One region of the Candidatus Accumulibacter sp. ACC012 genome, then DNA from elsewhere that is predicted to be linked to it. Evidence: riboswitches for the same ligand, from Rfam matches in the RefSeq annotation. Region 1 holds a riboswitch; the other holds the start of a gene.
The links. Region 1 has a riboswitch for cobalamin ahead of cobO (cob(I)yrinic acid a,c-diamide adenosyltransferase). Riboswitches for the same ligand answer to the same signal wherever they lie in the genome.
Positions count from the first base shown of each region.

Region 2: it holds a riboswitch for cobalamin, as region 1 does, so the genes downstream of both, QZ648_RS03935 (TonB-dependent receptor) here and cobO (cob(I)yrinic acid a,c-diamide adenosyltransferase) in region 1, are expected to answer to the same signal.

Region 1 is NZ_CAJQUC010000013.1:74,694-78,096, reverse strand. Features, by position in the region: partial or broken gene QZ648_RS14140 (cobyrinate a,c-diamide synthase) at 1-978, opposite strand, end outside; gene cobO (cob(I)yrinic acid a,c-diamide adenosyltransferase) at 984-1,589, opposite strand; cobalamin riboswitch at 1,864-2,092, opposite strand; partial or broken gene QZ648_RS14130 (zincin-like metallopeptidase domain-containing protein) at 2,460-3,403, opposite strand, start outside.
Region 2 is NZ_CAJQUC010000003.1:98,366-101,768, reverse strand. Features, by position in the region: gene QZ648_RS03935 (TonB-dependent receptor) at 1-1,504, opposite strand, end outside; cobalamin riboswitch at 1,634-1,843, opposite strand; gene QZ648_RS03930 (hypothetical protein) at 1,997-2,197, shown strand; gene zapA (cell division protein ZapA) at 2,211-2,546, shown strand; gene QZ648_RS03920 (chaperone NapD) at 3,016-3,264, shown strand; gene napA (nitrate reductase catalytic subunit NapA) at 3,272-3,403, shown strand, end outside.

The sequences.
Region 1 (3,403 bases):
CATTCCGCCGCACTCGGCGACTAGCGGTTTGCCAGCGGCATGGTGAGCGCGAATCGCGGCGTGCATTGGCGCGTTGGCGGCGAGCGCTGCGAGGTGCAGTTCGGGATAACCACCCGGCAGGTAGAGCACTTCGGCCTCTGGCAGCGAGCCATCGAGCAGCGGCGAAAAGAAGCTCAGCTCGGCACCGAGTTCGCGTAGCAGATTGAGATTGGCGCGGTACAGGAAGGCGAAAGCGCCGTCCCGTGCCACCGCGACGCGCACGCCGGCCAGCGGTCGCGGCTGCGCGCCAAGCGCTGTCGGCGACACGGCTGAGACAGCGAAGCTGACGGCCGCTGGCAGGCGCCTGGGCAGCGCCTGCAACGCGGCCGCCGCGCGGGCTATGCGCGCGTCGAGATCGGCGACTTCGGCCGCCTGTACCAGACCGAGGTGACGCTCGGGCAGGGCGATTTCGGCGTCGCGCGGCAGCCAGCCAAAGCAGGCCAGCCCCGACGGCAGACTCTCGGCGAGCATCTCGTAGTGGCGCTCGCCGGCGACGCGGTTGGCAAATACGCCGGCGAAAGGCAGGCCCGGTCGGTAGGTAGCCAGGCCATGTGCCAGGGCACCAAAGGTCTGGGCCATGGCGCTGCCGTCGATCACCACCACGATCGGAATGCCGAACAGAGCCGCCAGATCGGCACTCGAGCGGTCGCCGTCGAAGAGTCCCATGACGCCTTCTATGAGGATCAGGTCGGCTTCGGCCGCCGCCGCGTGCAGGAGTTGCCGACAGTGCTCCTCACCGCCCATCCACAGGTCGAGCTGATAGACCGGCGCAGCAGAGGCGCGCTCGAGGATCATCGGATCGAGAAAATCGGGGCCGGTCTTGAAAACGCGCACGCGCCGCCCTTGCCCACGATGGTGCGCTGCGAGAGCCGCGGTCACCGTCGTCTTGCCCTGGCCGGAAGCAGGCGCGGCAATGAACAGCGCCGGGCACGCCGGCATAGCGCTCACAGATCGACCCCTTTCTGCGCCCGTACGCCAGCGCGAAAGGCGTGCTTGACGTCGCGCAGCTCGCTGACCGTGTCGGCTGCGGCGCACAGTTCGTCCGGCGCGCCGCGGCCGGTAATCACCACGTGCTGCAGCGCCGGGCGGGCGGCCAGATCGGCGAGCACGAGCGGCAAATCCAGCCAGCCGTTCTTCAGCGCATAGGTCAGTTCATCGAGGACGATCAGCCCCAGCGACGGATCGCCGAGCATCTCGGCAACCACGGCCCAGGCGCGGCGCGCGGTTTCCCGATCGCGGGCCAGGTTCTGCGTCTCCCAGGTGAAGCCTTCGCCAAGCACATGCCAGGTGACCCCTGGCTGAGCACGGAAGAAGGCCTCCTCGCCGGTGTCCGAGCGCCCCTTGATAAACTGCGCGACACCGACCCGCAGGCCGTGTCCGAGGGCACGGGCGACCATGCCGAAAGCCGAACTCGACTTGCCCTTGCCGTTACCGGTGAGCACCAGCAGCAAGCCCTGGTCGCGATCGGCACGGGCGATGGCGGTATCAACCACGGCCTTTTTGCGCTGCATGCGCGCACGGTGCGACTCCTCGCGATCGGTCGCGCTCATGCTTGCCGCCTGGCCAGCAATCGATTGCTGGCAGCCAAACGGCCGCCGAAAACGCTGTCGGGTGTTTTGCGGTGGTGACGAAGCGTGTCGCCGCACGGGTACGAGCACGCAAGCAGCGCACCCGCCCGGGTCGATGGGAATAATGCCGGCACCTAGTTCTCCTCTGCGCACACCCGCGCGCAAGCCGAACGAACGAAACAACGGCAAAAGGAGGAAGTGCAACCGGAAACAGGGGTCAGAGCGACCAGAGTACCGAGACATCGCCCTCCGCAATGCCGATCCGCATGCCTCAGGCAGGTCTCCGGGCTCACGAGCGGGAAAATCCCTGGATCTGCGCCTTCCCATGCTGTTGCACAGTGGCGTGTTGCAGTTCCTTGCTCTCGTTTACCGTTGCGGGGGCAGCGCCGGAATACTCTCGGCCTGTGGAACAGGCTCGAAACACCGGCTTCCCATTTCATCCCTCGGGCGATAGCCCTCGGGAAACCTGAAGCAAGTAGTCCTTCTACTCCGCCTGGGAGAACATTGTCAAGGCAGTTCGCGCTAGCTACCCGCGCTCAGTTGGACGGAAAGCGGTCGATAAGACGGGGCGGTAAATCAGCAGCAGGTCGGCCTTCACGTGGCATTCACGCTAGCCGCTCAGGTCATGGTGGCGGTCAACGGTGTCCGGTAGCTTGAGTGGATGCGGTTAAGCGAGTTCGCGCAAGCGATCTCGCCGTCGGGGGGAGCCTAGTGGCGGGGGGCTGCCGCAGGCAGTCCCCAAAGAGCGAGCAGACGCTGAACACCTTGATGCCTTCTGAGTCACTCACGCACCCACCGTGAGCAAGCCAAGAACCCGTCATCGCAGCACAGCCTGCGATGACGCCATGTCCGTCAGCCCACTTTCACCGCCCTACGTAGCCTCTGCTCCTGTTTCTCGACTTGCTGCAGTAGCTCAACACCGTGCGCGTGGCAACGCTCGATAACGTCATCAACCACCGAACGAACCTGCCGCTCGATGCCTTCCCGCCCCAACACGCTCTTGGTCGCCAGGTCGTTGAAGTCGGTAAAGCCTTTCGGCTCTGCGACTTGCTCGCCAGGCGCGAAGATCGGTAGCAGGGCCTTGCCACCAACCGCCTTGGCCGCTTCCTCGGCCTTGCTGCGGCCGGGGTTTATTCCCTGCGTGGCTTCGAGGTGCCGATCGTCGTCGCCGGCGATCAGGATGGGCTTGTCCGGGAACTTCGCATGCAAGGCCTTGGCGACGGGTAGCAGGTTGCCCGAGTCAAAGGCGGCGACGGTCGCGAAACCCAGCGTCTGCTGCAAGCTGCTGGCCGTCGCGTAGCCTTCGCCAATGACCAGGGCAGGGGCCTTGGCCAGGGCGTCCAGGCCGCCGACTGCATGGAAGCAGCCTTCCTTGCGGCTGTCCTTGGCGAAGCGCTTGGTGCCGTCCTCCTGGATGTACTGCATCGTCCATTGCTTGCCGTCGGTATCGGTGGCCGGGATGTAGGTTTCCCGGCCTTCCTTGTCCGTGAAAACGCCTGCCTGCGGCTCGATTCCCTTGGTTTGCATGTACGTGGTCGGTGTGGTGACCGGCAGCAGGTGCGCCATCTGCTTGGCCACCCGCTGCGCCGCCTGCTCTTGCAGCCGCTCCTGCTCGGCAGTGCGCGCTTGCAGCTTTTCAGCCGCTTCAGCCTGTAGCCTGGCTTTCTGCTCGGGGTCGAGCGCGTAGCCCTTCGACTTCCACTTCATGTCGACGCCGGTCTTGTTGTTCTTCAGATAGCCGGCCGGGTGGCCAACATAGAAGCCGGACCCGGCTTTCTCGCTGAGCTTCTCGCCTT
Region 2 (3,403 bases), on a different contig from region 1:
AGCGTCCGTCGTAGGTCAGTGTTGCACCACGCAGCAAGGCTTTGCTGACGTTGACCGGCGCATAGGTCGGTGGCCGGAACTCGATCAGGTCGGTGACAACATTGTTGTACAGGACCAGCGACGCACGATGATTGCCGCGCTCCCAGTTCGCACCCACCTCGGTGTTCTTCGCCTGTTCCGGCTGCAGATCGGGGTTACCGCCGGAGAAGAAAGCGCTCGGGGGAAAATACAGTTCGTTGAAAGTCGGCGCGCGAAATGCCGTCCCATACGATAAGTGCGCGCGCCAGTCCGGAGTGAACTGGTAGCCGTAGGAAGCGGAACCCGTCGTTTCATCGCCGAACTGGGAGTTGTCGTCACGGCGCAGGTTGAACTGCAAGCGGTGCTTCTCGATACTGGCGTTCCAGCCACCGAGCAGCGAGCGAATCGTGCGTTCGGTCACCGTGTAGTCAGTGCTGCCAGACACTTTCTGCTTGGTGTACTCGACGGCCAGCAGCGCTTCGCCGATGGGCAGGACGATATCGTTCTGCCACGAAGCCTGATCCATGTCCGTGCGTATGGTGTACTCCCTGATGTTACCGGCATAGCCCTTGGAGGCGTCGGTGCTGGTACCGAGACGCAGGGTGCTCGTCCATACCTGGTTCAAGCGGTTGCGCGAGTAGATCGAATAGGACTCCAGCAGCTGATCGTTGGTGTAGTTCTTGTCGGCGCCGACGGCACTGAAGTCGTTCGAGTCGTACTGGTTGCTACCGTCGCTGGCGAGCAGGTTGACGCCAATTTCCTGACCGGCTGCCGGACGCACGGAGAAGTTCGCACTCAGGTTACTGTTGCGATAGCCATCATCGTCGGGGTTGTAATTGATGTCCGACTTGTTGTGAATGGCGTTGAAACTGCCAGTATCCAGATAACCCGCCTGAACACTGTAGGAAACCAGATCTGTCCCACCGGAGACGCCGACCGTGGTGTCAGTGGTCCCGTAAGTGCCATAGCCCGTACTCGCATTCAGTCGCGTCGGACCCTCGCCTTTGCGAGTGAAGATCTGGATGACGCCACCAATGGCGTCGGCTCCGTACAGCGACGAAGCCGGGCCGCGCAGGATCTCGATGCGATCGATCTGGTCAAGAGGAATGCGCGCCAGCGCCGCACTGCCGGTCGTCGCCGAACCGATGCGCTGGCCGTCGATGAGCACGATCGACTGATTGCTGCTGGCGCCGCGGATAATCACGCCGCTGTTGGTGCCAGGACCGCCATTGGCCGTGTACTGAATGCCGGCTTGCCGCGACAGCAGTTGCTCGAGCGTTGATTGTCCGGCCGCATTGATTTCTTCGCGGGTGATCACCGACACGTCGCTGGTCAATTCGTTGGCGCGCGTCGCCTGTCGCGTGGCGGTGACCACGATAGGATCAAGCTGCTGATCGGCAGCGTTGGCCGCCACCGGAAATAGCGCGCCGCAAAGCGTGGCCAATGCCGCGGCAGAACCTGCGCGCGGCGCCCTCTGATATCTCATGGGTTTCTCCCTGGATCCGGCACGCGTCCCCGCAAGCCGGCGAGCAAACAAATATCAAATGCACGAGGGAGCAAACAACGAGGCGAGCGGCGCAGCCGAGCGTTTCGTGTCCGCTTCCCCGCGGCACTTGCGTCAAATGTGTGCGAAGGCCGGTATCCGGGCTCGCGAGTCTTGGTGTGTCGCCTTCCCAGGCCGGCGCCCAGTGGCATTTCGACACACCCGCACTCGCTTACCGTTGCGGGGGCAGCGCAGGCATGGTGTTCCTGAGAACACGCACCTGCTTCCCGTTTAACCGCTGCAGAGGATCTGCGTTGCGGCACCTTGCACGATGGTTTTTCGCTAACCGCAGTCGACGAAAGGGCGGATTATAGCGCGCCAGACGGCCGGCGGCCCGCCATCGCCACCGAAAGCCACCGCTGCCAGGCAAGCAGGCACAGCCGCGAAGCGCTGCACACCTTGACCGGGGACGCCTCTTGAATCTATAGTCTGGCCATGCTGAATGAACTAGACACGCTCGAGAGCAAGATTGGCCAGGTGGTGACCCTCTGTCACAGCCTGCGCGCGGAAAATGACCACCTCCGCGAGCAACTCGCTGTCGCCGAAGGGGACAGACAAGGCCTCGCCGAGCGCATGGGAGCGGCCTCCGCCCGACTTGAGCAGCTTGCCCAGCAGCTCCCCGAAGCCAAAGCCTGAAGGTTCTTGTCCGATGCCCAACGAAGCCAATTTTCTGGATATCACCCTCCTTGGCAAGGAGTTCCGTGTCGCCTGCCCAGCGGATGAGCGCGCCGCGCTACTCAATGCTGCGGCCTATGTTGATGGCAAGATGCGCGACATCGCCGAGAAAACCAGGAGCAATCACACCGAGCGCATCGCGGTGATGGCTGCGCTGAACATTGCCCACGAGCACCTCTCCGGAAATCAGAGTGTAGCCACGGAAGATCAGAGAATTGAATCAGAAATAGCGCTGGACATCGACGCCTTTAGGCGTAGAATTTGCCACATGGAGACGGAACTTGAGGCAGCGCTGAAGCCCCCGTGCTGAAGCCCTGATAGCAGGTTCCGAAGACTCCGAGAGAGTTCCCTGCGGTGTTTGTTAAGGTCATAGATTCCTTGAACCAATGCTAATTGGCATTGGTCGCCGACCATAGAAACCGTTGTTGTGTGTGCCCCTCAAGTCGGGCATACCTGATGCGGAAGGAAAGTGACCTATCTGAACCCAGGTTCAGGATGCCGGCCTGACGGCACTTGCGGGGACAAAATTTAAAAGCGCGGAACCTTTGGTCCCGCGCTTTTTTTTGCGCCCCCCTTCCGCTAGCGGTCATCACCTCTCACCTCGCACTTGCCGTGTGCATTCCGGCTTGCACGCTGAATTCCTTCCCGCTTGACCTGGATCAAGCAAAACACCTCACCGGACGCTTAGTGTATTTGCCAGATGCAAGATTGCTTGACGTTGTGTTCCGCCGCTTCGGCGACACCCGCACTCAGCTTGCCAACAGGAGAGCCTCGATCCGATGAATATTTCCAGCTTGCTGGTCAATGCCCGCCCCGAACTTCAACAACAGGTGCAGGACGGTCTGCTGCTCCTGGGCGGTGTTGAAGTACACGCCGCGACCGAGAAGGGCCAACTGATCGTGACCATCGAAGCCGACAGCGATCGCGCTGCAGCCGACATGTTCACCACGGTCAGTCAGCAGCCAGGCGTACTCTCCGCAGCATTGGTTTACCACCAGTTTGAACCCCATCCCGATGAGGAAGCATGAGATGAAATTGACGTTGACCAGGCGTGACTTTATCAAGAGCAATGCCGTCGCCGCCGCCGCCACCGCGGCCGGCATCAGCATTCCCGCCATCGCCCAGGCAGCCCCCGCGAAGTCCGACGGCGTGCGCTGGGACAAAGGC